DNA from 4 places in the Desemzia sp. FAM 23988 genome. Region 4 is predicted to be linked to each of the others. Evidence: predicted binding sites of a transcription regulator. Region 4 holds the regulator's gene; each other region holds the start of a gene.
What was found. Region 4 encodes Rex, which represses fermentation and respiration genes when NADH is low (regulators of the CRP and FNR family bind a similar motif). Its sites were predicted from a motif close to TTGTGAANTANTTCACAA; they were not measured.
Positions count from the first base shown of each region.

Region 1: ACEN4L_RS09135 (formate/nitrite transporter family protein) is a predicted target of Rex. The motif match lies at 1,779-1,796, and genes of this name have one in related genera.
Region 2: ACEN4L_RS08075 (acyl-CoA dehydrogenase family protein) is a predicted target of Rex. The motif match lies at 5,472-5,489, and genes of this name have one in related genera.
Region 3: ACEN4L_RS10240 (CidA/LrgA family protein) is a predicted target of Rex. The motif match lies at 4,916-4,933, and genes of this name have one in related genera.

Region 1 covers NZ_JBGQQS010000015.1:25,109-32,944, reverse strand. The annotation lists gene ACEN4L_RS09145 (TetR/AcrR family transcriptional regulator) at 1-137, shown strand, start outside; gene ACEN4L_RS09140 (flavodoxin) at 174-626, opposite strand; gene ACEN4L_RS09135 (formate/nitrite transporter family protein) at 730-1,578, opposite strand; gene ACEN4L_RS09130 (MurR/RpiR family transcriptional regulator) at 2,005-2,748, shown strand; gene ACEN4L_RS09125 (glycoside hydrolase family 1 protein) at 2,878-4,314, shown strand; gene ACEN4L_RS09120 (PTS sugar transporter subunit IIC) at 4,363-5,709, shown strand; gene ACEN4L_RS09115 (ROK family protein) at 5,779-6,687, shown strand; gene ACEN4L_RS09110 (alpha/beta hydrolase) at 6,689-7,495, shown strand; gene ACEN4L_RS09105 (PTS sugar transporter subunit IIC) at 7,666-7,836, shown strand, end outside.
Region 2 covers NZ_JBGQQS010000012.1:430-8,265, reverse strand. The annotation lists gene ACEN4L_RS08095 (DUF6933 domain-containing protein) at 1-1,011, opposite strand, end outside; gene ACEN4L_RS08090 (aldo/keto reductase) at 1,296-2,312, opposite strand; gene ACEN4L_RS08085 (electron transfer flavoprotein subunit alpha/FixB family protein) at 2,544-3,512, opposite strand; gene ACEN4L_RS08080 (electron transfer flavoprotein subunit beta/FixA family protein) at 3,528-4,322, opposite strand; gene ACEN4L_RS08075 (acyl-CoA dehydrogenase family protein) at 4,328-5,458, opposite strand; gene ACEN4L_RS08070 (Crp/Fnr family transcriptional regulator) at 5,659-6,357, shown strand; gene ACEN4L_RS08065 (pyridoxamine 5'-phosphate oxidase family protein) at 6,469-6,894, opposite strand; gene ndk (nucleoside-diphosphate kinase) at 7,174-7,575, shown strand.
Region 3 covers NZ_JBGQQS010000019.1:19,580-27,415, reverse strand. The annotation lists gene ACEN4L_RS10260 (glycoside hydrolase family 1 protein) at 130-1,509, shown strand; partial or broken gene ACEN4L_RS10255 (PTS sugar transporter subunit IIC) at 1,532-2,841, shown strand; gene ACEN4L_RS10250 (GntR family transcriptional regulator) at 3,231-3,953, shown strand; gene ACEN4L_RS10245 (LysR family transcriptional regulator) at 4,009-4,896, opposite strand; gene ACEN4L_RS10240 (CidA/LrgA family protein) at 5,074-5,466, shown strand; gene ACEN4L_RS10235 (LrgB family protein) at 5,459-6,166, shown strand; gene ACEN4L_RS10230 (lactate oxidase) at 6,223-7,341, shown strand.
Region 4 covers NZ_JBGQQS010000003.1:38,708-46,543, reverse strand. The annotation lists gene groL (chaperonin GroEL) at 1-966, opposite strand, end outside; gene groES (co-chaperone GroES) at 1,021-1,305, opposite strand; gene ACEN4L_RS02775 (CPBP family intramembrane glutamic endopeptidase) at 1,645-2,301, shown strand; gene ACEN4L_RS02770 (YdiK family protein) at 2,336-2,539, shown strand; gene ACEN4L_RS02765 (redox-sensing transcriptional repressor Rex) at 2,558-3,229, opposite strand; gene ACEN4L_RS02760 (ABC-F family ATP-binding cassette domain-containing protein) at 3,531-5,489, shown strand; gene ACEN4L_RS02755 (nucleoside hydrolase) at 6,380-7,324, opposite strand; gene ACEN4L_RS02750 (BMP family protein) at 7,372-7,836, opposite strand, start outside.

The DNA of each region.
Region 1 (7,836 bases), on a different contig from region 4:
AAAAATTCTTCAGCTTATTTTGGGCTAGTGTGCATGGACTAGCATCTCTAATTGCTCAAGAATTGATTCCTTTTAATGAAGAAGAATTAATCGGTTATTTAAAACAATCCTTTAAAGGTTGCTTAAAAGTAATCTAAATAAAAAACCTCAACGTTTTTGACGTTGAGTTTTTTTTATTGAGCATTTACTTTTTCGACTAGAGCTTTGGCAAAGGCGTTTAACTTTTCGATATCTGCTTCTTCGGGATCTAAATCAACTTTGACACTTTCGGCACCCTGAACTGCTCCAGCTGCCTTAAGTTGTTCTGTAAAATCATCGACTGATTGACAAAATTTTTCATAAAAGGTATCTCCAGAACCGAAAGTCCCAAAAATTTTCCCCGTTAAATTTACATCAGCTAATTCCTCATAAAAGTCCACGATTTCATCGGGCAAATTCGCATCCGTTCCGTAAGTATAAGTAGCAACCAGACACAAGTCTACATCCAAAAAATCTTGGGGATCAGCTTGCATACTTTCTTCTACCTGAACCTCTACACCTAGTTCTTGTAATGTTTCCTCAACAATATCGACACATTGAGCGGTATTCCCCGTTAAACTCGCATAAACAATCATAGCACTGGTCACGTTTTTTTCATTCCTTTACGGTTAGATTCTCAAAATAGTATACCAAATTTTGAGGAGCAGTACCAATCAGAAAGAACACAAGGAACTCAATGACAAATGAGGTTTAATCGGCATAACGCGTTTTCCCATTGTTCAACCATGAATAGTTTACGCCCATTATTAAACCACCACCAACATAATTTCCTAATGTCGCAAAAAAGATATTTGTTACAACAGCAGCAATTGTCATTCCCGGAACATTTCCACCGCTGGCAAAAAATGCCAGAGAGAAAGAAGAAAAGTTGGCAATAACGTGTTCAAAACCGAGAAAAGCAAAAATAAAGATCAGAAATACAATAGCTAATACTTTTCCTGCATCATCTTTCATTCGCATAGTAACAAAGAAAGCTATATTCACGACCATATTTGCAAATATCCCCTCAACAAATATTTGTAAGGGTGCTTTAGCCAATTTGCCTGAAACAGCAGTGATTAAGTAGTGGTCTATGGCAACATCATGGAAGACACCTGTATAAGATAAGGCCCAGCTAATCATAATAGCTCCAACAGCATTAAAAAGAATGCAAGTACCCAAAATACTCAATGCTTTTTTCCAAGGAAGAACTTTTCGATGTACAGCAGTTGTCATATACATCATATTAGAAGTACCCAATTCACCATTCAAATAAATGATCATGACTAATGACCAAGTGAACATAAAAGCATACCCGAATTTACCCCATCCTGGTGTTAAATGTTCAATAGAATTTCCCATACCGACTGCGATCCCAGTACCCAACGTTAAGTAAAAACACGCTAACATGGCTCGCATAATATAACGACCGATGCTCTTATCAAACAAGTCTGCTTTTTTTAAGATGCTTTTTTCGATGTCGCCCATCATACCAGTTGAAAAACCTTCTACTATATTTTTACTTTGCCCTACAGATGCTTCAGCTACCTTTTCTTCCACTTATTTTCATCTCCAATTTAATCAAATGATTTAATTCACAATGTTTATCATACACTATTTTAAATTAAAAAGAAATTCTTTGATTATAGATAATGTTTGAAATGTGAATTTTTTTAGAATAACTTTGAATAAGAAGAAAAGACCTTAAAAAACTAACATAAAAGAGAAGGCTTCCACTGCATTTGTTTCGACTTTTTTTATTGTGAATTACTTTACTAATACACATTTCCCAAAAAATTAAGAGAGTATGATTCTTATGCGCCAGACTAGATTTTGATTAAATCGTTGAACATCAAAGAGGGAAGTTCCATGATGAAGATTAGCGTTTGAACATCAAGGTTGAAAGCTCCATGATGAATGATAGTGAGGGACAAAGACTTGTGTTAAAATAAAAAAGATTGATAAGAGAGAACAGGGGGAAAGAGTGTGTTCAATTTTGAAGCTATTAAATCATTTACAGAAACAGACCGCGTTATTTATGATTACATCCTGCAGCATAAGGAAGAGATTTATTACATGCGTATTCGCGATTTGGCGGAAGCAGCTCATGTTTCTCCAGCATCCGTAGTTCGTTTGCTGAAAAAAAGCGGGTATGAAAGTTTTGCAGAGTTTAAGTCAGAAGTTCGCCGTCAGACGAAACAAAATCAGCAACAACCAGTATTTGATACAAAAGAAATTGTAGATGAATTTTTTAACCGAACACTAACCAAAGATTACAATCAGCAGTTAGACAAGGCCGTTGAACTAATACATAAATCCGGATTGGTCATTTTTTTCGGTATTGGGACATCCGGAATTCTAGCAGAATATGGTTCTCGACAATTTATTAATTTAGGGAAACGAACCTTTTTCGTAAAAGATCCATTTTACCCCATAAAAAACGCCAGTGAAGATTTTACAGAATCAGCTGCTATCATTTTATCGGTCTCAGGAGAAACGGAACAAGTTCTTGAACAAATGGAAGCCTTAAAAGAACAAGGCAGTAAGATTATCAGCATTACCAATACTTCGGGAAATACATTAGCTAAAAATTCGGATGTGAATTTAGCTTATCATCTCACGCCGGAATTGGTGGGAAAAGAAGTGAATATTACTTCTCAAGTGCCCGTTACTTATCTACTAGAGACTTTAGCACGAAAAAATTACACGAAGCGTAAACGAAAAGAATGAAACGTATTGTTTCAATATTGAAATATATTTCAAAAAACTGAAACCGGATTCTTTTTGTGAAAAGGTTATTGTGTTATGTAAAAAAACGGTTACAATAAAAAGTGTAAGAAAAGAAAAAGAGGTGAGGAAATGGAACACAAACAGTTGACGCCTTTTCCGGAAAACTTTCTGTGGGGATCGGCTTCGGCTGCCTATCAAGTAGAAGGTGCGATGGAAGAAGACGGAAAAGGACTTTCTGTCTGGGATGAATTTGTTAAGATTCCCGGCAAAACATTTAAAGGAACCACTGGGGAGGTGGCAGTAGATCATTATCATCGTTACAAGGAAGACGTACGATTGATGGCAGAACAAGGGTTGAAAGCTTACCGTTTTTCGGTAGCTTGGAGTCGTGTGATTCCAGATGGAGATGGGGAAATAAATGAAGAGGGGATTCAATTTTATGAAAATTTGATTGATGAACTGTTGGCACACAATATTGAACCAATCGTTACACTATACCATTGGGATATCCCACAAGCTTTACAAGATAAATACAAGGGCTGGGAATCTCGTCAAGTAATTGCAGATTTTACTCGTTATGCAACGATCTTATTTAAACGCTTTAATGGAAAAGTAAACTACTGGGTGACGTTAAATGAGCAAAATGTGTTTACATCGCATGGTTATATGATGGGAAGCCATCCGCCAGATGTAAAAGATCCCAAACGCTTTTATGAAGCCAATCACATTGCAAACTTAGCGAATGCTTCTGTCATTCAGGCTTTCCGTGAATTAGGGATTTCTGGGAAAATTGGTCCGAGTTTTGCTTATGGTCCAACGTATGCACTAGATTCTAGACCAGAAAACCAATTGGCAGCGGACAATAACGAAACGTTCAATGCCCATTTCTGGATGGACATTTATGTATTTGGGAAATATCCTAAACTAGCGTTGAAATGGTTAGAAGAAAATAACTGGGCACCTACAATCGAAACTGGGGACTATGAAATGTTGGCAAGTGGCAAGCCAGACTTTATGGGCTTAAACTATTACCGCAGCTCCACAGTTGAATTCAATCCTTTAGATGGTGTTGGCGAAGGAAAAATGAATACTACCGGAGAAAAAGGGTCTACTGAAGCAGGTGGGATTCCAGGATTGTACAAAGGAACGGATAATCCTTATGTAGAAAAAACCAACTGGGATTGGGACATTGATCCGACTGGTTTACGCATTGCTATGCGCCGTATCGACAGTCGTTATGACTTGCCGATATTAATTACGGAAAATGGACTGGGTGAATACGATACATTAGAAGAAGACGGTTCGATTCACGATACATATCGAATTGATTATTTAAAAGCCCACGTCAAAGCCATTCAAGAAACGATTTCTGATGGAGTAGATGTATTAGGGTACTGTACATGGAGTTACACAGATTTGTTGAGCTGGCTGAACGGTTACCAAAAACGGTATGGTTTCGTTTATGTAGACCGTGAAGAAAACGATGAAAAAGAACTCAAACGATACAAAAAAGATAGTTATTTTTGGTATAAAGAGGTTATTGATGCGAATGGATTAACAGATTAAAACATGCTCAAAACAATTTGATTTATTGGAGGAAACCAAATGGGGTTTATGGATAAATTTGAAAGCGTTTTAGAGAAGACTTTAGTGCCTTTATCAATCAAGTTAAACAGTCAACGCCATATCGGAGCGATCCGAGATGCATTTATTTTAGCTTTTCCATTAACAATGGCAGGTTCATTGATTTTACTATTAAATTTTGCGGTCTTATCACCAGATGGCTTTATCGCATCTCTGCTAAATTTAGACAGTATTTTTCCTAATTTAGCAGAAGCACAAAATATTTTTGCACCGGTTGTTCGAGGAACCAATGACGTATTGTCTATTTTCATCGTCTTTATGATTGCTCGGAACTTAACTGAAACATATAAACAAGATTCATTGTTAGGTGGATTAACAGCTATCGCTACATTCTTTATCTTGTATCCGCCTTATCAAAATGTGGAAGGCGCAAATTACTTAACAACTCAATTCATCGGTGCACAAGGGTTGTTTGTAGCGATGATTGTTGGATTACTGGTTGGTGAAATTTTTAGTCGTCTTTCATTGAACAAACGATTGAAAATTAAAATGCCAGAGCAAGTTCCGCCGGCTGTTGCTCGTTCTTTCTCAGTGTTGATTCCGATTATTTTGATTTTAATGCTCTTCTCTATTGTAAATTACGTTGTGGCACTATTTTTCCCAGATGGAATTAATGAATTGATTTACTCATTGATTCAAGCACCATTAACAAATATCGGAGGAAACGTTTTTGCCGTTATTATTTTGGCACTTGTTTCCAACTTGTTATGGGTATTGGGAATTCATGGTCCTAACACCATTGCAGCTATCCGTGATCCTATCTTCTCACCAATGGGAATTGAAAATTTAAATTACATTGCTGAAAAAGGAACGACTTGGGGTGTTCCTTACCCAATCAACTGGGGTTCTATGAATGATGGTTTTGGTAATTATGGTGGTAGCGGGATGACACTTGGTTTGTTGATTGCTATTTTCTTAGTGTCAAAACGAAAAGACTACCGTAATATTGCTAAATTATCCATTGCTCCAGGTTTGTTTAACATCAATGAGCCCGTTGTATTTGGACTTCCAATTGTGTTGAATCCAATTATGATCATTCCTTTTGTATTCACACCAATCATCAATATTTTAATCGGGTATTTCTTTACAGTTAGTGAAATTATACCGCCTATTGGTTACTCGGTCCCATGGACGACGCCAGGACCATTGATACCGTTCTTGGGTACCGGAGGAAGTTGGGGAGCATTAGGCGTGGGGCTCTTGTGTCTAGGAGTTTCCGTTCTGACTTACATGCCGTTTGTTATGGCAACAAATAGAGCAGCTGTAAAAATGGAAGAAATGGATAACGCACAAGACACTACAAGCGCAAACGCTTAAAATTTGAAAAACTATCTGCCTCTGATTTATGGAGGCGGATAGTTTTTTGACGAAAAAGGAGATAAAATGATGAATACAGTTTGCTTCGACATCGGCGGAACGTATATCAAGTATGCCTTAGTGTCAAATATTGGAGAGATCTTGCAGCAAGATAAAGTAGAGACCCCTTATCAAAAAGATGCGTTCCAACAAGAGATAGCAGCGATCGTAAACCAATTTGCTCTCGATTATGAAGTGAATGCAGTCGCCATCAGTATGCCAGGGTACATCAATCCTGAAACGGGATACGCTGAAAGAGCGGGGGCTTTAGTTTATTTGGATCACATGAATTTGATCGAGTTACTGAGTGAAAAAATCACGCTGCCGATTTATATCGAAAATGATGCTAACTGTGCAGCTTTAGCTGAGCGGTATTCAGGAAGTGCTCAAGGGATTGATAACTTTATCGTCATGACCATTGGCACCGGAATCGGAACAGCTTTGTTTTTAAACGGAAGTCTCTTTCGGGGAGCCAGTTTTAAAGCTGGTGAATATGGCCATTCCCGAATCAACTATCAACAGCAGCCGCATGCTACCATGCACGATATATTTTCTACTCGCGTTCTCGTCAAACGGTATAAGCAGCTTCTAGGCATAAGCAGTACGGAACACGTAACAGGTGAAGCTGTTTTTGAAGCTGCTCGAAAAAACCCAGCAGTGGAAGCACTTTTAACTGAATGGGTACAGTGGATATGTGTGGGAATCTATAATTTAGCTTGCACTTTAAATCCTGATAAACTATTAATTGGCGGCGGTGTTAGTGCCAACCCTGAACTAATTCCAAGGATTCAAGCACAAATGAAACACGTTGATGAGCGTTGGGTGACTGATTTTAATGTTCCAATTGAACCATGCCGCTATTTGAACGATGCTGGAATCTTAGGAGCCTATTATTTTGCTGCACAGCAACAAACAATCAAACCAGTAGAGGAGAAATAAGATGGCTATTTTAACCGGATCTTTTCAATCAAAGGAATTAATCAGAAAAGTCAGCTTCACTGCCATTATTCCTACAACCACTCGTTCAATTTATGAACCTGAGAATGCTGAATCTGACAATAAAGATGAGCCTTTAAAAACGGTGTATTTATTGCATGGATGGGACGGAAATCATGAAGACTGGCTGCACAACACACGAATCGCCGAACTGGCGATAAAATACCACATCGCTATCTTTATGCCAGATGGACAGAATAGTTTCTATGTGGACCAGCCGAATGGAGATCATTTTGGAAAATTTATCGGAGAAGAATTTGTTCATGAGACCCGCAAATTATTTCATTTGTCGGATAAAAGAGAAGATACAACGATTGGCGGATTATCGATGGGTGGTTATGGGGCGCTGAGAAATGGTTTCTACTACCCCAAAACGTTCGGCAATATTTTAGCGTTCTCAAGTAAAATTTTTACAAAACGCTCATCTTCAGATATTGTTTTTGACCAGCCAATCTCTCGGCGGTACCAAACGTTGATTAAGGGAGAGACCACAGCCGCTTTACCTGATGATATGGATATCGAAGAATTAGCGGTAAAAGTTTTTGAATCAAAAGAGGGCAATCCAAGACTCTATTTATCTTGCGGGACGGAAGATAGCTTGATTGACGAACAAAGAAGTTTCCATTGCTTCTTAAGAGAACACGATTATGCACATGAATGTATTGAAGCCCCAGGCGTCCATAACTGGGATTATTGGAATACCAGTATTGAACAAGGACTGGAATGGCTGTATGGGAATGCGGAAAAGTAATCATTAAAGAATTGGGAAGAGCCGTTGTGGTCAATGGATAGTTGACCACAACGGCTCTTTTTTTAAGATGTGTATTAATTTGTATTTACAAATTAATACACATCTCTTTACAATTATTTTGAAAGGGGTTACAATAAAAATGTAAAAAAGATACAAAGGAGGAAGAAAGAATGGAAGATAGTAAATGGGTCATGTGGCTAGGGAATTTTGCAGCTAAGGTAAACAGTTACAAATACATTATTGCGATCAAAAATGCTTTTACGATGTTATTGCCAGTCATTATCACTGGTGCATTTGCCACTTTGGTTTCAAATATGGTATTTGGAACTACGAGTGGTCTA
Region 2 (7,836 bases), on a different contig from region 4:
AGAGCTTAGCAGTTCTTCTCCTTCTTGAATTCCGGATTTGATAAATTCATTAGTGTCGTCTAAATCATTTTCAGAAATTTCACCAGCTTCATACAAAAACTGGTAAAGTTTTTTCAGAGCTGAACCGGTTTGTTTCAATGATGTCTTTGAACTCATTAAGTCTTTTCGCACAATGAAATCGCCTAGAAAAGAGTCTACCGAATCACCAGAGTCAACAGGAGTTGCTTTTTCGTAATCCGTTAAATAAATATTAAGATAAAAATCAAGCTGGTCAGCATGACGTTTAGCTGTTTTTTTACTTAAGCCTTTTCCCTCTACCAGATATCTTTTGAACTCCATTAACATTTTTTCATTGTGTTCCACTAAAAGATCTCTAAATTCCTCCCATTTTTCTTCAGATATATTCCAATCATCTAATAGAGGAACCTGACTGTAATCCCATGTCTTTTCAATGAAGTAAGGGGACTTTTCAACAGCCTCTTCTATTCTCAATGGTTTATTCAAAGCCTCTTTCAGAGCTTCCACACTACTCCCATACCCTTGTTTAAATAATTGAGTATGAATATAATTACTGAAAAAAGTCATGGCTTCACTGTTTATCGTTTGATTCATGTTCAATCTAAAAAAACTTAAATCTGCTATCACCAAATTGACACTTCCAAGTACCGAACGATTAGATGTAGTGGTTACTTGAATTTCTCCAGCAACCTTTAAATATTCTTCCGTTTTCTCATTGGAAACCCCAGCGATATCAAAGGCCACGTGAATCGCTTCAGAAATCAATTCCGGCAATTGCTTTTTCTTTTGTGCATTAATATCATGTAGAATAATAGGTGTATAGGTTTGATCATTGAGAAGAATCAGAATCTTCTTTCGATTGACGTTGATATAGTTCGCGTGCCACGAAAATAATGGATTAACTTGTGCAAATCGTTTCCCATTTTCTTTATCCTCGATAGTTGGTAAAGCAGAAAATAAAGGCTGTGTTTTTTTAGTTACACCAATAATCATCTGTATTCCCCTTTTATATTTATTATGTAGCATTAAAACAATGTCTTATTTTATTGCCACTGCTAACTTGTTACAAGTTTCTATATCTCTCAACAAAACTTCTTGAAGAGTTTCTACAATGAGACACTCTCAAATTTATTCTAAAACTCCTTTTTAGTTTATCATACCGCAATCAGCTTTTTAACTTTATTAAATCCAATTCTGGAATAACCAAAAAGGCTTAATCGCTATATGGATCAAGCCTTTTAAATCTTTATTTGAGTACAATCGAAAAACGCTTTATTTTAATCGTTCTTATTTTTTATCCTTTTTCCAGGCTGTGTCTGAGCCATTACGCCAACTAACTCATGGGGAACATATAACTCTTCAAGATAGATGATCTCATCAGTAGATAATTGCAGATTTACAGCATCAACAGCTGTTTCAATGTGTTTTACTTTAGTTGCTCCTACTACTGGAGAAGTCACTTTAGTCAACAGCCACGCAATAGAGATTTCACTCATTGATACTTGCCGCTTTTCAGCCAATTCTTCTACTCGTTTAATGATTTGATGATCTTGTTCCCAAGTGGAATCATATTTTGATTTTGCATACGTATCTTCTTTTTGCCTTTTTGAAATCTCGTTTGAGTGTTTTGCAAGACGACCAGAGGCTAGTGCACTGTATGGAGTCAAAGCAATATTATTTTCCTGACAATATTGAAACATTTCACGTTCTTCTTCTCGAGCAATCAAGTTGTAATGTCCTTGGACAGAAACAAACTTAGGAAAACCTTCTTTTTCAGCTAACGCATTGGCTTGAGCTACTTGGTAAGCAAAGCAATTTGAAATGCCTATCTCACGAACCTTTCTTGATTTTACAGCTTCTGCTAGTCCATCTAAAATTTCGTACATAGGTGTTCTATAATCCCACATATGATAAATGTACAAATCTACATAATCCATACCAAGATTTTTCAAACTCTGGTCCAAAGAATTTAAAACATGTTCTTTTCCAGAAATATTTTGTTCGATTTCTTGATCTGTACGAGGCAAAAACTTGGTCGCTACAACTACATCTTCCCGTTTAGCAAAATCATTTAAGGCTCTTCCGACGTATTGTTCACTCGTCCCATTTTGATAAGCAATCGCTGTATCAAAAAAGTTGATTCCTTTATCTAAACTATACTTGATAATCTCACGCGTCTGCTCCTCATCAATTACCCAAGAATGTTGTCCCGCTTTTGAATCGCCAAATCCCATACAGCCTAAGCAAATTCTTGAAACCATTAAGTCTGAATTTCCAAGTTTTGTGTATTTCATTTGTTCTTCCTCCTGTTTGCTTCATTATTTATTTAACTTCTGTATTTCTACTATTGATGTTCTGTTGTTCGTCGTTCAAAGTGCCGATTAGATTATTTGAACAACTTTAACCTTAATTTCTCCCTTATACTGTACCATAAAAACAACCTCCAAAAGTTTAGATTGTACTCTAACTTTTGGAGGTTGTTATTTTTATTTTTTCATTCGAAAGGTTTACTCATCAAAACATTTTTACTGAACCACTTTTAAAAAGCCTTCTAAAAATTCGGCTGAATCTCCAATATAACTAAAGTCTGAATAATTAAAAATAGGCGCTTCTGAATCTTTGTTAACAGAAATCACCAATTCGGCATTTCCAATCCCTGTTGTATACTGTACAGCTCCATGAATACCCAAGTTTATCAATAGTTTCGGTGAAATCGTATTACCGGACTGGCCAATTTGATCATCTCCGCTGAATTTAGGATGATCTGTTAAAGGACGAGTAACTCCGATTTTTGCTCCCAGTTTCCGAGCTAGTTCTTCTGCTAAAGCAAGCACCTTATCATCAACTGCACCGCGTCCCAATGCAATGACCCGATCCGCATTGGCAATACTGTCGCTTTTAGACAATAAAGGAGTTTCTTCGATAATTTTCACACGTTTTGCTGCTTTAAAGGTCAGGTCCGTCACTTCTGTTACTGTGACTGATGGATCACTGATTTTCTTAGCTTCAAATGTATTTGGTCGTACAGAAGCCATTTGCGGACGATGATCCGGACAGATGATTTCGCACATGATATTATCGCCATAAGAGGGTTTAGTTTGGACCAATAAATCCCCATCAAATGCTAAGTTCAAGCAATCAGAAGTCAAACCTGTATTCAACTTAGCTTGTAAACGTGGTGCTATTGAGCGGCCAACAACTGTTGCGCCAAATAGAATGCTATTAGGCTGACGTTGTGCTGCCAACTCTGCCATTAAGCTGGCAATTTCAGAATCCGCTGCATCTTTCAAACGGTCATCCTTTACTACAATGATTTCATCGGGACCATACTCTTTGATGTTTTCTTCCAGATTTTTATCTGTTGCTTCAAATAAAATGACCACTACTTTTTTATCGCCGGCAATTTCTTTTGCTTTTGTAATTAATTGATACGTAACCGGCTGGATGATACCTACATGTTTTTCTGCGTATACCCAAACTTCTTGACTAGACATTTTTTTCCACCTCTCTTAGAGTAAATTATTGGCTCTCAACTGAATCAACAGTTCACGAATAGCTTCATCAGCTGTACCTTTTAGCACTGTTGTAGCTTTCGCTTCTTTTTCGGGTGCCCATACACTGCGTACAACAGTTGGGGAACCTTTCAAGCCGATTTTATTAGGATCAACAGTCAAACTGTTTTCATCCCACACACGAATCGTTTTTTGATAACTTTGTTGAATATTGCGAGGCGTTGGGTAACGCGGTACGTTCATTTCACTGCGTACGGTTACTACTGCTGGTAATTGGAACTCAATTTTTTGTTGCATATTCTCTAACAAGCGAGTTGCAGTCATGGCTTGATTATATTGGCTGTGCAATTCACTGACAAAGGTAATCTGCGGCCACTCTAAAAGTTCAGAGACAATCGGACCGACCTGGCTAGTATCAGCATCTACAGACTGACGACCAAATAATACCAAGTCTACATCTCCTAATTCTTTGATGGCTTGTGCTAAAACATATCCGGTTGCCAAAGTATCCGCTCCGCCAAATTGTCGGGAGCTTAGCAATATAGCATCATCACACCCCATAGCTAAACCTTGACGCAATGTCATTTCAAAATCTGGAGGTCCCATAGACAATAGTATGATTTCTCCACCCCATTCGTCTTTTAGGCGCAATGCTGCTTCAATGGCGTTTTTATCGTAAGGATTCATCACTCCTGCTTCTCCGGAACGAATCAAATTTTTTGTATTTGGATCAATTTTCAAATTATTGGAAACCGGTACTTGTTTAATACACACGACGATTTTTAAGCTCATTTATCTCAATCCTCTCTCTCGTTTACAACTTCTTTGCTGATCTCGATCATCATTTTTTCTAACGATCCTTCTGCAAGTTGTAAAGCTCGTGCATCACGAATCAGATGTTCAACTGGGTATTCTCTGCTGTAACCATATCCGCCTAGTACTTGTAAGGCATGATCAGCTGCAGTAACTGAAGCCCGACTACCATATGATTTGGCCATAGTGGCTACTTTCGCATAAGATTTGCCTGCTACTTTCAATCTAGCTGCTTCTTGATACAATAATTGTGTGTTCTCTTTCGCAATAGCAATTTCGGTGATTTTTGTTTGGATAGAATGCAATTGAATAATCGGTGTATTGATTGCTTCACGTTGTTTTGCATAATCTACCGCGATCGACAATGCATGTTCAGTGATACCAGCAGCGATCGCCCCCATCGAAATACGAGCATCGTAGTGAGCATTATCACCAATTTCCACACCTTGACCTATTTTCCCGAGCAAATGATCTTCATTGACCACAACATTTTCCAAGAAAATTTCTGCTACAGGTGTCCCGTTCATTCCAATAAATTCTTCTCGTTTACCATGTTTAAACCCAGGCATATCTTGGTCTACAAGGAAGCAAGATAATTCCGTTGGAGATGTTTTCAAGAGCACACAGTATACTTCGGCCAATCCGCCATTTGTGATCATGCTCTTATTTCCATTTAAAATCCATTTATCTCCTTCTTTAACAGCCTTGGCTGTAAATCCCATCACATTAGAACCCCCTTGCGGTTCTGTTGATGAAAAGCCAAAAACACGATGGGTGGCTTGAGGCAGATACTTTTCTTTTAACGCAGGTGTAGCATATTTCAATACTTGATCAACCGTTTTGTAATGCCCTTCTAGTGTAAATGCAATACTAGCATTCCGTTGAGCAAAATCATAGATGGTTTGAGAACTGGCAACGACATCAAATCCGGCACCGCCATATTCTTCTGGTATGGTCAACCCTAAAAAGCCTGTATTCACAATACTGCTCCATAGTTCTGCAGGGTACTCTCTGTGTTTGTCAATCCACATATCTAAAGGTTTTACTTCTTTATCAGCAAAATCTGTCACCATTTGGTGCAACATGACTTGCGGCTGAGTCAATTTTATACTCATTTTTTACACTCCTTTGTTCAAATATACACAAGAATAGAAACAATCAATTAACAAAATTACTATAATCCATTCTTTTTTCTATTTACTTGATTTAAATCAAGTACAACAAACTATTTAAAAAAATGATAATACCTTTTCTAAGGAGTGGAAAATTGGTAGAATAAAAAAGTATTGTGAGGAACTATAGAGGAGAATGCAGGATGAAAAAAGACTATTCAAAATCTCACCATCACACTTATAGATGTGAAAATACAAAGCAATGTTGTATCTATACTATTCCCCTATTTCAATCTCTAACAGCTGGACAAAAAGAACAAATTCATCCCTTGATCCAACATAAGCATTACTCGAAGGGAGAGACTATCTATCGGCCAGGAGAATCTGCTGACTCGCTTTATGTATTAAGCAGTGGGAAAATACGTGTATACCGATTGTCAGAGTCGGGAAAAGAACAGTTGATACGAATTGTATCAGAAGGAGAGTTTACCGGGGAATTGGCTTTATTTAAGAAGGGTTTTTACGAGGCTTTTACGGAAGCATTAACAGATTGCAATATTTGTGCCATCAAACATGCCGATTTTCGCCAGCTGCTTATGCAATACCCGGCTACTGCTGTTGACATGTTGGCTACGATCGCTGAAAGATTAGGTTCTTCTGAGCAACAGACAGCTTGGGCTACTACTGAAACTGTAAAAGATAGGCTGTTGCACTTTTTGGTTAGTCTAGTCGATTCTGAAAAAAAAGAACCCGTCGTCGAACTAAAGATGGCTAAAAAAGATTTGGCTTCTTATTTAGGAACCACCTCTGAATCATTAAGTCGAGAACTAGCTCATCTAGAAAAAGAAAAAATCATCGAAGAAATTGCTTATGGAAAAATCAAATTATTGAATGTTAATTAATGCATATCCTTTTCCTCTTTACCAACAGAAAAATCTTCTAAAGAAAACCAACACACTACTCTAGAGAATCCGGTATAGATTGAAAAAGGATTTCCAGAGTAGTTTTTATTTTTAAAATTGTATTTTTAAAGCTGGATCCACAGGATTCAACGTTAGAAACGCATGTTCAAAAATAATAGCGTAAAGATAAGGGCTATTTTCTTTACCCATCTTTTCTATGAATTTTGGATCCTTTTCTAAAAAAGCAGACTTAATTCCTTCTTCTTGGTAATCCTCACACTTTACCACACGAGCATTGTGAACACGTATGTATTCATAACGGTCTTTAATAATAGTAGTAAAAGATATACATGGATTTAGCTGAAATTCTTTTACTTTTGATTTGTTTTTATTCGTTCGAATGTAAAGAATATTTTGTTGCAATGGATCAGGATAATAATTGACGATCCTCACATTAGGCGTTCCTTCGACCGATGTTGCTAATGCTAAATAATTTTGTGCCTTCAGAATTCTTATGTACTCTTCCATTACTTCCATACTGCTTTTCCTCCTTCTTGCAACAGGTAGAACACAACTCTCCGCTGTTGATGTAGAAATCCATTTTATCTTATTTTAAATTATTCCGTATTGATCTGGATCAACGACTGCATAAGTTTGCATCGAAAAACCTTAAAAAGAGTTTCCGTAAATTCATAAACCCGTTCTCTCTATATTTATGTATCTGCAATACTTATTGCAATTCAATCTCTTTCTAACTAAAAAATTCAGAATGTGTTAAACTCTTAGTAACTACACTTCTAAGGAGGATGTTCAGAAATGTCAGAAAAAACGCTTGTATTGCTCAAACCAGATGCAGTAGAACGAAATCTAATTGGGAGTATTTTAGTCGAATATGAGAGAAACGGTTTAAAAGTTGTGGATATGAAATTAATAAAAGCCTCTACAAATTTAGCAGAAAAGCATTATGCAGAACATACTGGAAAACCGTTTTTTAATCGTTTGGTTGCTTACCTTACCAGAAGTCCATTAGTTGCCTTAGTCTTAGAAGGTGAAAATGCCATCAGTCGAGTACGATCATTGAATGGAACAACTGATCCAGAAAATTCACCAGATAATACGATTCGTGCTCTTTATGGACTAAGTATGTCTGAAAATACTGTTCATGCCTCTGATTCGAAGGAAAGTTCTGATAGGGAAAGAGCTATTTGGTTTGGTTAATAAACTACTTTCAATTCAAAAAAGATTCTTCATTAGAGATTTTTACTCATGAGACACCATCTTTTATCCGCTCATTTCTTATATAGCCTAATTATAACACAGGACAAATAAGGAGACACTCAACTTTATACTATCCGTATGAGAGTTGCCAACGGCAATCATCATACCGATAGGCATTCATCACCCACCTATGGAGGATGGGCAAATTCTGCCTAAACTACGTTAAAAAGCTTTGTAACCTTAAGATATGAGATGGAACAT
Region 3 (7,836 bases), on a different contig from region 4:
TTTTTTTGTTTACTTAGAGAATATTTAAATATAATTTGATATACCAAATTATTAAATATGGATACATTTGTATTGACAACAAAAATAAAAACGCTTACAATAAACTCATAAAAAAGAGGAGGTATTTGCATGGGCAAGAAACTGAGAGACGATTTTTTATGGGGGAATTCGGTATCGAGTATGCAGACTGAAGGAGCTTGGAATGAAGGTGGAAAAGGAAAATCAGTTTATGATATACGTGAAGCTTCGGAATTTGCTTCTGACTGGAAGGTGGCAACAGACAGCTACCACCGTTACGAAGAGGATTTTGATTGGATGAACGAGTTGGGCATGAACTGCTACCGTTTCCAGATTTCTTGGTCGCGTGTGTTTCCGAATGGGGATGGCGAAATCAATGAAGAAGGAGTCGCTTTTTACGAACGTTTTATTGATGCATTGTTAGAAAGAGGCATCGAGCCGATGATTTGCTTGTACCATTTTGATATGCCGCTGCATTTAGCAGAAACCTATAATGGATTCTTATCTCGTGATGTCGTGGATGCGTTTGTCCGTTATGGGAAAGCCATGGTAGACCGTTTTAAAGGAAAAGTGAAATACTGGATCACCTTTAATGAACAAAATATTTTTGGTTTTTCTGGCGCGTTTCCTATCGGCGGAGTAATGACAGGGGAGAATACTGAAAAAGAGTTGTATCAATTGCAGCACAATACAATGATGGCACATGCAGAGATAGCTAATTACATTCACGAATCAGCTCCCGGTTGTGAAATTGGCGGAATGGTCGCTTACTCAAAAGTCTATCCGGCTACACCAAAACCTGAGGATGTCTTCGCGGCTCAAAAATTGGATGATTTCTTCAATCAATTTTTCTTAGAAGTCTTTACTTATGGAAAATACCCTGCCTTTATGACGACTTATCTGGAAAATCATGACTTGACTCCTGAAATGAGAGCAGATGACTTGGAAGTACTAGCGAAGTTGACGAGTGACTGGCTGTCGTTCAGTTATTATGCCAGCAATGTGGTCAGTGCAGAAAAAATTACGGATACAACACCTGTTTATCGTTATTTGGAAGTAGGAAAAATAACGAACTCTTATTTAGAAGCTACAGAGTGGGATTGGCAAATTGACCCGCTTGGATTCCGTTCGATCTTGACAGACATGTACAGCCGCTATCATTTGCCCGTATTCCCGATTGAAAATGGGATTGGTGTGAGAGAAGAATTGCCTGAAGAAGGACTCGTTCAAGATGATTACCGTATTTCTTACCACAGAGATCATTTCCAAGCGATGAAAGATGCTATTTTCTTAGACGGTGTCGACTGCATCGGTTACCTCGGATGGGGCTTGATTGATATTCTAAGTTCGCAAGGGGATATGCGTAAACGATACGGTGTGGTGTATGTCAATCGTGAAAATCATGATCTCAAAGACTTAAAACGAATTCCGAAGAAAAGTTTTGCATGGCTTCAAAAAGTCATCAAGAGTAATGGCGAAAGTTTAGAGTAAATACCGGGATAGAGGAATATTCATGGCACAAAAGACAAAAAAAAGCACAAAATTTTTAGATAAATTTGCTGAATTCGCTGCGAAATTAGGAAATCAAGTTCATTTACGATCATTGCGTGATGCTTTTGCTGTATTGATGCCGCTATTCATTCTAGCTGGGGTAGCCGTTCTGATTAACAATGTTGTCTTTCCTTGGGTCTTTGAAGGGAGTACCTTGGAAAGTGCACAGATTTGGGGAACAGTTATTATCAATGGAACATTGAATATTGCTGGGTTATTGATTGCACCCATGATCGGGTACAACTTATCTGTGAACAAAGGCTTTATGAATCCGATTGCTTCCGCGGCAGTTGGGATTGCTTCTCTGGTTATCATGATGCCTGTAAATCTTTTCGTTACACCGGTGGGCTCAGAAGAACAAATACTCACTTCAGGCGTCATGACCTATGGAAATCTGGGTACGACGGGGATGTTCGCAGGAATTATTATTGGTTTAGCTGCCACAGAATTAGACTGTCTAATGTTAAAAGATTGCAGATCAATCTGGGTGAAAATGTTCCGCCTCAAGTAGGGAAATCGTTTAGTACCATGATTCCTGTTATTTTGGTGCTTTCATTGTTTGGTATCGTGGCATTGGTTTTACATGTATTCTTTGGCACTGACCTGATCACACTGATCTCAGTAGCGATTCAAGAACCATTGAGAGCTGTTAACACGAGCTTGTTGGGGACATTGTTGATTTACAGCACTGGAAATTTCTTGTTTACCTTGGGGATTCACCAAAGCGTAATCAACGGAACCCTGCTAGATCCCTTACTGCTGACAAATATGAATGAAAACACGTTAGCTTTCGCAAATGGAGAAGAAATTCCAAATATCATGACTAGCGCCTTTGTTCCTACATTTGGAATGATCGGAGGGACCGGGAGTACACTCTGCCTGCTGATCGCTATTTTCATCTTTAGTAAGCAAAAAGCACCTAAAGATTTGGGTAAACTAGCGCTAGCTCCTGGGGTGTTCAATATTAATGAACCCGTCATTTTCGGTTATCCGATCGTCTTTAATTTGCCGATGATGATACCTTTCGTATTGCAGCCGGCTATTGGGATTGTAATTGGTTATTTCGCGACATCTTGGGGATGGATGAATTATACAGTGGCCAATATTCCTTGGACGACACCGCCTCTTCTGAGTGCTTTTCTGGCAACTGCGGGAGATTGGCGAGCCATTGTGGTACAACTTATTATTATCGTAATAGGAGTAGCGTTGTATTTGCCATTTATGAAAATCAGTGAACGTTCCGCACAGATTGCTGCAGAGAAAAATACCTGATTTTTTGACAAATTGAATAAAAGACAAAAAGGCTGTGACTCGTCTCTCAGTCTTTTTATCTATAACATCTAGTTTTACTGGTTCTTCAACTTTTTATGTTGGCGAATAAAAACGAACTGCCTCTTAATTCTAAACCTTATAGAAACTTCTGCAGGAGTATGGGATACGTGTAGAGTCATGAGACTTAACCATGATGAGAAAGAATTGACGTTTGATCATCAATGATGTGTTCTGAATGATGAAGTTAGGAGCTTTATCATCAATAAGCCAGCCTGAACAATGAAACTAGGGTATTAACATCAATTAATCCGTCTGAATGATGAAGAACAGTTTTACTTTTGTGAGGTGTTTCGTATAATTTAAATAGCAGATAAAGAGGAGATAGAACCATGCATAAATACGAACAGGTTGCTCAAGCGATACGAGATAGGATCCAAAATGGGACATACACACTAAAGAGTGCTTTGCCCGATCAAATGCAGTTGTGTAAAGAATTTGGGGCGAGCCGGATAACGATTAAGCGCGCCTTGAACTTGTTGATTGAGGAAGGTTATCTTTACAGCAGACAAGGCTCTGGGACCTACGTAATGAAAAATGCACTTGCTAAGAATGAGCTGGATTCCCGGTTTGATGTGTACACGGGCTTAACAGACCAACTTTCTGACCAAATCGTTACAAGTAAAGTGATTCAATTTGTCATTCGCAATCCTGCAGAAGATGAAGCAGACAAATTGTTGTTGACGGAAGAAGATTTCATTTATGATATTCAGCGGGTGCGATACGTAGACGGTGAAGAGTACTTGATCGAACACACTCTCATGCCTGTGGAAGTTATTCCGGATGTGACGAAGAAAGTCCTTGCCGGTTCGATTTATAGTTACATTCAACATACGCTGGGATTGAAGATAGGTGGATTGAACAGACGTATAACGGCTGAAAGACCGGATGAATTGGATCAAGAGTACCTATTTTGTACAAAGGAAGATCCTGTTTTACAGGTGGAACAAGTGGTTCATTTGATAGATGGAACGCCTTTTGAATATTCAAGGACCCGGCATCGTTTCGACAAAGGCGGGGTCAATGTCGTAAAAAATTATGGTGAGCATAGTTGAAGATAAAAAATTGCCGCTCGGTACTTATTCATTTAGGTAGCGGGCGGCAGTTTTTTTATTTCGCACGGGATTGTGTTAGTTGGATCATCGTATTATTGAACTCTTTTTGGAAATAAGTGACATTGCTTTCCTTATTGACGATCAAGCTGATGTAAAATTTTGGTGCATCTTCAATAGGGATTTTGACGAGATCGTAGTGGTCTTTTACCAAGATGTCAATCATGAAGGCAACCATGTTGGTAGAAGAAGCGATCGACAAGGCCGTTTGAATTTCTTTGGTAAAAAGGGTTTTTGGTTGTTTGATCAGATGAGTTTTAGCCCATTGTTCAAATACACGTTGATGAGTGTAACCTTGCGCCAAGGAAATAAAGACTTCTTGCTGGACATCTTCCACACGGACGAACTCTCTTGCAGCTAAAGGGTTATCAGGAGATGCCCAAAGAGCCAAATCTTGTGTCACTAAAGGAATCTGTATCAGGTTTTTGTCCTTGAATACAGACTGATCACTTCCAATGATCGCCAAAGGAACTTGTCCACTGCTCACTAGGTCAAGCATGACATCTGAACTTTCTTCTTCAATCAGCTTTAAAGAATTGGTGAATTTGCCTAAATGAGGCATCAGTTTGGACATAAAGTGGCCGCCGATCGTGGGCAGGAAACCGAAGTAGACAACTTGATTCTTTAAATCATGGATTTCTTCTTTAGCTGTATCAATAGTATTTAAAATTTGCTGGGAGTGTTTGAGCAGTATTTCACCAGTCTCGGTCAAATGCAAGTTCTTGTGAAGTCTTTTCCTATCAATCAGAGTAGTATCCAGCTCTTTTTCGAGACGTTTCAAAGACATGGAAATAGACGGTTGAGAGATATAGAAATGTTCGGCGGTAGCAGTGAAATTTAGTGTTTTTGCTAAATGGTTAAAATAGACTAAATCTTGTAAATTCATATAAGGCTCCTTCGAAAGATTGTGAAAACACAAACATAAACAAAAGATATGATAGTGTTTATTTTCATAAATAATGTTTATAGTACCATAAAAAAACAGTATTTTCGAACTAAATGATAGCATGATATACTATACATCTTGAAGCGTTTACAAAACGCTGGTGGAAGGTGTGGTCTTTTGAAAATAATCAAACAGCTCTTTTGGATTTTTTTATTCTCTTTTATAGGGGAAATTATTTCCGCTTTGATCGCTTCATTTATAGCAATACCCGGTAGCGTTATCGGGATGATCTTGCTGTTCTTAGCGCTGCAATTTAACTGGGTTCGCGTTGAGCAAGTAGATGAGGTCGGTACATGGCTGACAGATAATATGGGGATTTTCTTCGTCCCAGCAGGTGTGGGGCTGATGTCAAACTTTGGTGTCTTAGCAAATACTTGGTGGCAACTACTGATCATTATGGCAGTAACGACTATTTTGATGATGGGATTTGTTGGCAAAATAGTACAAAGTGTCAAAGGTATAGTGAAGAAAAATAAATTAGTTGAGAAAGGAGAAGGTTCGCATGCTTGAGAGTATTTTAAATAATCCAATGTTGTGGATCACAATAACTATTGGCCTATATCTAATAGCTGGGAAATTAAAAGCCAAATGGCCTAAGAATCCTTTGTTTACTCCGTTGGTATTTGCGATCATTGTCATTATTTTATTCTTGCTCGCAACAGATATCCCGTTAGAGACTTATAATACAGGCGGACGCTTCTTCAGTTTATTTGTAACTCCAGCTACAGTGGCTTTGTCTATTAAGCTGAAAAAGAATCTTGTATACTTAAAGAAATATTATGCAGCAATTTTATCGGGAATCGTTTCCGGAGTGATTTTCCATACGGTTATGATTTATTCTTTTGCATTGTTGTTCAAATTTGATCGGAATATGGTGGCAACTTTGCTGCCTAAATCGATTACTACAGCAATCGCAGTCGGTGTTTCTGACTCCTTAGGCGGTATTGTTTCTTTAACGGTTGCGGTAGTTGTGTTCACCGGAGTTATTGGAGCGGTCGTTGGTCAAACGGTCTTCAAGATCTTCAAAATTGACGATCCAGTGGCGCAAGGGGTGGCTCTTGGAAGTTCTTCTCACGCTATGGGAACAACAAAAGCGATCGAGTTAGGTGATGTTCAAGGCGCAATGTCAGGTTTATCGATTGTGGTTACCGGAATCATAGTGGTTATTCTAGCTCCGCTAACAGTACCGATCACAAATTTATTATTTTAATTTAATTTAGGTTATACTCTTAAAAAATAATACTTTAAAAGGATGGTTGAAAAATTATGGCAGATGAACAAATTATTAAATATGATGCACCAACAGTAGAACAAGAAATTGAGGTCGTAAGCACTTATAGACTTGAAGATGAAGCTCGTGCAGTAGTTCCTAAAGGTGGATTTGATTACATCTCAGGTGCTTCTGGAGAAGAATACACATTGAAACAAAACAACGAAGCATGGAAACGCAAAGGGATTTTGCCTCGCGTATTAGCAGATGTAGAAAATCCAGATACATCAACATCTATTTTGGGCCATGACATCAAAGTACCATTCATTATGGCTCCAATTGCAGCTCATGGATTAGCTCATGCTACAAAAGAAGCTGGAACAGCTAGAGGGATATCTGAATTTGGCGGAACGATCATGTCGATCAGTGCTTATTCTGGAGCTACATTTGAAGAAATCGAAAAAGGATTGAATGGCAACCCGCGTTGGTTCCAAATCTATATGAGTAAAGATGAAGATATGAATAAAAATATCTTAGACGAAGCAAAAGCTGATGGTGCTACAGCGATCATCTTAACTGCTGACGCAACTTTAAGCGGTAACCGCGAAAAAGATATGCTGAACAAATTTGTTTATCCATTTGGCATGCCGATCGTATCACGCTACTTGACTGGATCAGGTAAAAACATGTCTCTAAACAATATTTATGCTCAATCAAAACAAAAAATCTGTCCAGAAGATGTTAAATTTATCTCTGAATATTCAGGATTGCCAGTGTTTGTTAAAGGAATCCAAACTCCTGAAGATGCTGCCTTGGCTATTGGTGCTGGAGCAGCAGGCGTCTGGGTTTCTAACCATGGTGGCCGTCAATTAGATGAAGCACCAGGTTCATTTGATACATTGGCTGAGATCTCTAAAGCAGTTGCTGGTCGTGTGCCGATCGTATTTGATAGTGGTGTTCGTCGTGGAGAACACATCTTCAAAGCTCTAGCCAGTGGTGCGGATATCGTTGCTGTAGGTCGTCCAGTATTATATGGACTAGCTCTAGGCGGTTGGAAAGGTGTTAAATCTGTGTTAGACTACTTTGAAAAAGACTTACAACGTGTGATGCAATTAGCAGGAACGCAAACGATCGAAGACGTGAAGAATGCTCGTTTGTTTGATATGAAATACTAATTTAGAATGAATTTGAAACAGCGCAAGCGCCCCTTATTAGGTGCTTGCGCTGTTTTTGATAGATTAATTTCCGCGTAGGCGAAAAGATTCTTTAATGAAAGGCTGCAGAGTAGTGCTATTTTATAATTAGGACTGTTTTTCTTAGTAAATTGTAAGATATAGACGTTCTGCTTCACAATTTGGCAGAAGAAAGCGAGGTGATTATTAGGTAGAGAGGTTCTATCTAACGATTGGTAGGATTGAAGGGCGTATATCAGTAAATAGAGAGCCGTTACCTAATGATTCTAGAGAAAAATACGTTTGTTTTATGAACTAGATGTCTCATACTTCATAATTGCAGCTGAATCAGATCGAGAAGTGTGAAGTAGGTCGTCAAGTAATGAAGAACTTTTCATTAGGAGAGTTTTCGCTCAAGCGAAAAGCTGCTTTGTGGAAGTGATTGACCGGATAGCTCATAATTAGGAACTTTATTAAAGACGAATGGTGAGCTATAGA
Region 4 (7,836 bases):
AGCCACTTTACTTGCATGTCCTAATTGTTCTACTGTAGTATCTTTCAATTCAAGACCTAGGTCTTCTGTGATTACAGTACCACCAGTTAAAATAGCAATGTCTTCTAACATCGCTTTACGACGATCCCCAAATCCAGGAGCTTTAACAGCTGCAACATTGAAGGTACCGCGTAATTTGTTCAAGACTAATGTAGGCAATGCTTCGCCATCAATATCTTCAGCAATAATCAACAACGGACGACCTTGTTGCAAGATTTGTTCCAATAATGGAAGAATATCTTGAATGTTTGAGATTTTTTTATCGGTAATCAAAATGTATGGATTTTCTAAGTTAGCTTCCATTTTATCGTTATCTGTAACCATGTATTGTGACAAGTATCCACGATCAAATTGCATACCTTCTACAACATCTAGTTCAGTTTCGATTCCTTTAGATTCTTCGATCGTGATAACACCATCGTTGCCCACTTTTTCCATAGCGTCTGCTAATAAAGCACCGATTTCTGGATCTCCTGAAGAGATAGAAGCGATTTGTGAAATGGATTCTTTTGTTTCCACTTTACGAGAAACAGCTAATAATTCCTTAACAGCTACTTTAGTGGCTAATTCAATTCCAGCTCGAATCCCTACCGGGTTTGCGCCTGCAGTAACGTTTTTCATTCCTTCGCGAACAATCGCTTGGGTTAAAACAGTGGCAGTAGTTGTACCATCACCAGCTGTATCATTGGTTCTTGAAGCTACTTCAGAAACTAATTGAGCTCCCATGTTTTCAAAGCGGTCTTCTAATTCGATTTCTTTTGCGATCGTCACTCCATCATTAGTGATTAATGGCGAACCGTAAGATTTGTCTAAAACTACATTTCTTCCTTTGGGTCCAAGTGTTACTTTAACAGTATCTGCTAATTTATCTACTCCACGTAATAATGCAGCACGTGCGTCTTCAGAAAATTTAATATCTTTAGTCATTTTCTTTCACCTCATCAGATTGATTTTTATTCGTGTACATGTCTTTATTTACGTTTAGTCTACGATTGCGATGATATCGCTCTCTTTGATCACTAAATATTCAGTACCATCATACTTCACTTCAGAACCAGCGTATTTTTCGAAAAATACTGTATTTCCAACGACAACTGAAAGCTCAGCTTTTGTTCCGTTATCGAGTATACGCCCAGCACCAACAGCAACTACTTCACCAGTTTGTGGTTTTTCTTTTGCTGTACCAGCCAAAACGATACCACTTGCTGTTGTTTCTTCTTCTTTTGTGACTTTAATGATGACACGATCTCCTAAAGGTCTTAACACGTAAATCCCTCCAATTATAGTTTTTCTTTGTTAGCACTCACTCTAAAAGAGTGCTAAATCACTTCTTCATCATATCAAACTGTAAAAATTTTGCAAGTATTTTTTACTCTTGAAAAAGAAAAAGAGTGCCCTTTTATTTAAGGAAGAAATACTTCAAGAAGAAAGCAAAAATTGCTTTAGTGGTATGAGACTTATGTTATACTGTTTATTGAACATCTTTTTTTAAAACTGTTTTACGTCCAAATGCAGTACCATTACAAAGGTGCATTGCTCACTTTATATAGTCTTGTTCTTTTTTAGTGCAACTGTAAATAATTACTTAAAGAAGGTTTTAAACACATGAAGAATTTAATTAAGTCTCCATATGCAAAAATCATTCTCATCTATATTATAGCTCAATTTTTCCCAGTGATAGTGTTGTTTTTTGTACCAGCTAAAGCTGTAGCAGACGCCAGCATTTATGGTACTATCGCCGGTTTCGTGATTGGAGCTATCCTAATGTTTATCGTTAATCATCGGTCTACATTTGATAATAGTCTAGAGAAAACGCCCAGCAATTCTAAAAAATCGATTGTTTTTTGGGGAGTAGGAGGAATGTTTTTAGCTTTTGTTGGTCAATACTTAGCTGTATTTATCGAAACATTCTTGCTCAATACACCTTTAGGGTCACAAAACACTGCAGAGCTCGTTTTCACTGTGAATAAATACCCTATTTTCTTGATTCTAGTAGCTATCTTTGGTCCTATTATGGAAGAGTTTGTATTTAGGAAAGCTATCTTTGGTTATCTTTATGACATTACTGGAGGAATCGGTGCTGCTGTGATCAGTTCATTGATATTTGCCTTTATTCACTTTGATGGTCATTACTTGCTTTATTCGATTATGGGGTTTGTTTTCTGCTATTTGTACTGGAAAACAAAATCGATTGCTGCTCCAATTATTGCTCACGCTTTAATGAATGCTACCGTTACAGTAGCTAACTTATGGCTATACTAATAGTGTTTATAGTAGAAAGGAACTTTTAACGTTCATGAAAAAAAGAGATTTTATTATTCAAATTGTTTTCAATTATGTTCTTGCAGCTATTTTTATCTGGTTTGCAATTGACTACGTTGGTGAATTTGGTTGGGGATTCTTCTCTATCATTTTTGTATTGTTTGCCACACGAGATGTGGTAAGAGCTACGAAGATTTTACAAATCTATCTCAAACTAAAAAAAGGCAACAAACCGTAAATAGGTTTGTTGCTTTTTTTAATCTAATAGCAATAAAGTATCATCACTGTCTGAGTCTGCTTTATAGTGATCGATAAAATAGATAAGAGTCTGCAATTCATTCGCTAAATCCACGTTTTGTACTCGAACTTCTTCTGGTACGGAAATACGAATCGGTGTAAAGTTCAGTATTCCTTTAACGCCAGCTTCAACGAGATTATTTGCAGCATCTTGAGCTGCTGAAGTAGGTACAGTCAGCATAACTACATCGATTTGTTGCATTTTCAACTGTTGTACCATGTCTTCCATTGGATAAACCGGTACTCCAGATTGAATCGTTCCTACAATATCCTTGTTGATATCAAAGGCAGCACTGATGCGCATGTTGTTCCCTTGATGGAAATTGTAATTTAATAAAGCATGTCCTAAGTTACCCACACCAATTAATGCCACGTTCGTTAGTCGGTCTTGTTTCAATGTTTTACTGAAAAAATGCATCAGCGTTTCAACATCGTATCCATAACCTCTTTTTCCTAGAGCTCCGAAATATGAAAAATCGCGTCGAATCGTAGCGCTATCTACTTTCACAGCTTCACTTAATTCAGTTGATGACACACGTTCTTTTCCATCTTCATGCAAATACCGTAAATATCTATAATAAATCGGTAATCTCTTTGCCGTCGCTTTGGGTATTGTATTCGTTGAACCCATCGTTCACTTCACTCACTTTCTTTTATTCAAAATTCACAATATTCGTTAACAAATTATTTGTTTCACAAATTGTCGAGTTTCACATAATAAGATTATAACATCTTCTTATTAAATTACCAGCTTTTTTAAACGGTCATTTCAATATTTTTTTTCGCTTATTTTCTTATCCATACAAAATTCACAAAGAACATTGTGAACCGGCTTTCTTTTTGTTAGTCCAGCCTTCCAGACACTCTCCCACTTAAAGACAGAATATGCTAAACTAAGTGAAAGAGCAGAGATAAGAAATGAGGACAACAAAATGATTCTATTACAAGCTCAACACGTTGCACGTTATTTTGGTGCAGATGTATTGTTTGAGAATATTTATTTAGAAGTACAAGAAAATTCACGTATTGCCCTTGTGGGACGAAACGGTGCCGGCAAATCAACTCTGTTAAAAATCATCGCAGATATTGAACCTCCGGATGCTGGACAAATTTCAAAAGGAAAACAAGTGACTATCGGCTACTTAGCACAAAATACTGGCCTTGACTCTACTCAATCCATTTGGGATGAAATGTTGGAAGTTTTCCAACATGTGATCCAATTAGAAAAGAAAATGCGTCATACCGAAGAAATGTTAGGGGATCCTTCTTTATTAGCCGATGAGGAACTCTATCATGAAACCTTAAAACAGTATGATCAAATGCAGCACGATTTTCGAGAGCAAAATGGTTATGGTTATGAAGCAGAGATCCGCTCTGTTTTACATGGTTTCCGCTTTTTTGAAGAGGATTATGCTAAATCCATCAATCAACTCTCAGGTGGCCAAAAAACGCGTTTAGCTTTAGCGAAATTATTGTTGCAAAAAAAAGACTTATTGATTTTAGATGAGCCTACCAACCATTTGGATATCGAAACATTAAACTGGTTAGAGAACTACTTGCAAACTTATACTGGTGCGTTGCTGATCGTTTCTCATGACCGTTATTTCTTAGATAAAGTAGTTAATGAAGTCTATGACTTAAGCCGTCAAAAAATGCACCATTATAAAGGAAATTATAGTAAATATTTAGACTTGAAAGCTGCACAACTTGAAAAAGAATGGAAAGAATTTGAGAAACAGCAAAAAGAAATTACCAAGTTAGAAGATTTTGTAAACCGCAACTTAGTCCGCGCTTCTACTACCAAACGTGCTCAGAGTCGTCGGAAACAATTGGAAAAAATAGACCGTTTAGATAAACCTCAAGGCGAAGAAAAATCAGCTACATTCAGCTTCCATCCTGCCAAAGAAAGCGGAAATGTCGTGATGTCATTAGAAAACGGAGCTATCGGATATGACCAAACGATTTTATCTGAACCGATCAATATGGATATCCGAAAATACGATGCTATAGCTTTAGTCGGACCAAATGGTGTGGGAAAATCCACACTGCTGAAATCCTTACTCGAAGAACTCCCTCTTATGAAAGGTGAAAAGCGATACGGAACAAATGTGGAAGTTGGCTATTACGATCAAGAACAAGCTGAATTGCATTCTTCTAAATCTGTATTGGCCGAACTTTGGGATGAACACCCTACTACTCCCGAAAAAGATATCCGATCTATTTTAGGCAGCTTTTTATTTTCCGGAGAAGATGTTGAAAAAGCCGTCACTTCTTTAAGCGGTGGAGAAAAAGCTCGTTTGGCATTAGCTAAATTGTCTATGAATCAAGACAACTTCTTAATTCTGGATGAACCTACAAATCATTTAGATATAGATAGTAAAGAAGTACTTGAAAATGCGTTGATCGATTTCGACGGCACACTGCTTTTTGTTTCTCATGACCGCTATTTCATCAATCGGATTGCGTCTAAAGTAATTGAACTGTCTGCAGAAGGAAGCACAGCTTACTTAGGCGATTATGATTACTACCTAGAAAAAAAAGCTGAGCAAGAAGAATTGAAACGACTTGCAGATGAAGAAGCACAGGGAACGGAAAACAGTTCTGGGAAAGATTCCGCTTCTACCGCCCCTTCAAAAAAACGTGAAATCAATAAAGAAAATCAAAAATTGGTTCGACAGCTGACCCGTCGAATCGAAGCCATTGAACAGGAAACTTCTGAATTGGAGCCTAGTATCGAAAATTTAGAAACTGAATTGACCAAACCAGAAGTCTATGAAGATCATTTAAAAGTCCAAGAAATCAATGATAAACTTCAACTGTTGAATGAACAGTATGAAACACTCATGGAAGAATGGGAAGAAACGACGTTAACTCTTGAAGAATTAATCTAAGAAGTCCTTTAAATAAGAAGCTCGGGTTGGCTTGGTGCCCTAATAGTTAGAGTTCTTATTATACAGCTGATTGGCTGGTTTGAGTTCGGTTGAATACCGGACTCAAACCAGCCAATCTTACTTTTTATGTTCAATCTCAATTCTTCATCAAGGCGGTTTTAACCTTGATGTTCAAACCTCTTTCTTCATCAAGACGGTTTTACTCTTGATGTTCAATCTCAATTCTTTATCAAGGCGGTTTTAACCTTGATGTTCAAGCCTCTTTCTTCATCAAGACGGTTTTACTCTTGATGTTCAATCTCAATTCTTCATCAAGGCGGTTTTACTCTTGATGTTCAATCTCAATTCTTCATCAAGGCGGTTTTAACCTTGATGTTCAAGCCTCTTTCTTCATCAAGACGGTTTTACTCTTGATGTTCAATCTCAATTCTTCATCAAGGCGGTTTTAACCTTGATGTTCAAACCTCTTTCTTCATCAAGACGATTTTACTCTTGATGTTCAATCTCAATTCTTCATCAAGACGGTTTTACTCTTGATGTTCAATCTCAATTCTTCATCAAGACGGTTTTACTCTTGATGTTCAATCTCAATTCTTCATCAAGGCGGTTTTAACCTTGATGTTCAAGCCTCTTTCTTCATCAAGACAACTTCAACCTTGATGTTCAAGCCTCTTTCTTCATCAAGACGGTTTTACTCTTGATGTTCAATCTCAATTCTTCATCAAGGCGGTTTTAACCTTGATGTTCAAGCCTCTTTCTTCATCAAGACAACTTTAACCTTGATGTTCAAACTCACTTCAAAATACACCCTTTACTCCGCCACAGAAAAAGCAACCCCCACAAAAAATTAGATTTCACTCTAACTTGGAGGTCGCTGCTTCTTTTTCTATCTAAATAGCTTTTAAAACATCTAATAAACTGGCTTTAAATTTGTCTCTATCTACTTCTTCACACACACGCACATTCGGTGTTTTGCCGGTAAAGTTTGAGACATCCACTAAATCGTAGCCTCTGGTCAGCTCACCATGTACTTCAATATCTACATAATACATATCAGAGCCTGTCATGATACTTTCATCTGCAGCTATAGCAACGAGTAATGTATCAGGGTGAGTAATCCCGTCTAACTTATGAATTTCTTGATCATAACGTATAACTGCACTATTTACATCCATGTAAAATTTAGATCCTGCTGTTCCTAGCGCTTGAATCTCCGTTTGGTCCTCTTTTTTCATTACGGAATGTTTTTTACACATATCCCAGCCCACCATAGTGATAGGAACACCAGAATGCATGACAATTCTGGCAGCTTCTGGATCTACATAGAAATTATACTCTGCTGCTGCCGTAATATTTCCTAACGTATTGTTTAAACCTCCCATAATATAAAGATGAGGGATGTCTTTAACAATTGTAGGATCTTTTTTGATGGCCATCGCAATATTGGTTAGAGGAGCAATCGCCAATAAAGAGATCTCGCCGGGGTTTGCTTTGACTGTATCAATAATGAAATCAACAGCGTGTTCTTTTTCAGGACGTTGTTCGGTTTTTTCAAAATAAGAATCGCCCATGCCATATTTCCCATGAATATCCTCAATCGTAATATGCTTCTCTACTCCAACTGCCATAATGGGTCTTTCATAGCCTTTGTATACCGGCACATGGTAGTCAGATTTTGCCATTTGAACTGTGTAAAGCGCATTTTCTACTTCTTGTTCAAAGTCGACATTCCCTCCAGCCACCGTTACTCCTTCAACTTTAAAGTAGTGCAGCGCTGTTAGAATAGCTATTGTATCGTCTCCAGCTGTATCTGTATCAATAATGACTCTTTTCATCGTTTCCTCCTGCAAATGTCTTCAAATTTGTACCCGTTCGCATGCCTTTATTCTGGCGCAGTCACTTCATCAGGATTTGTCGGTACAACAATGTCTCCATTGATAATTTGCTCTTTGAATTCTTCAACAGCTGTCCAGACCTCTTCGCTCAAATTGCCTCGTGTCATATAGATAGCCTCTTCTTTCAGTCCTAATTGAGTGATTTTACCTCCTGGGAAATTGCCTTCCATTGTATCATGCGCAACTGATTTGATAGCTGTTCCTAAACCTTTAATGGAAGACGTTAATGTTAAATTACCGCCTCCATAGTTCCCTTCTTCTGTTTGATCACGATCACTACCGATGACCCAAATTTGCTCATCCGGGTTGGCATTCATACGATCTCTTGCTTCAGAAAAGACACCATTACCAGCATCTCCTGCTCCTTGGTAAATCACATCGATTCCGTTAGAATACATTCCTGCGGCAATTTGTCTGGCTTTTGATGTATCTGCAAAAGAGCCGACATACTC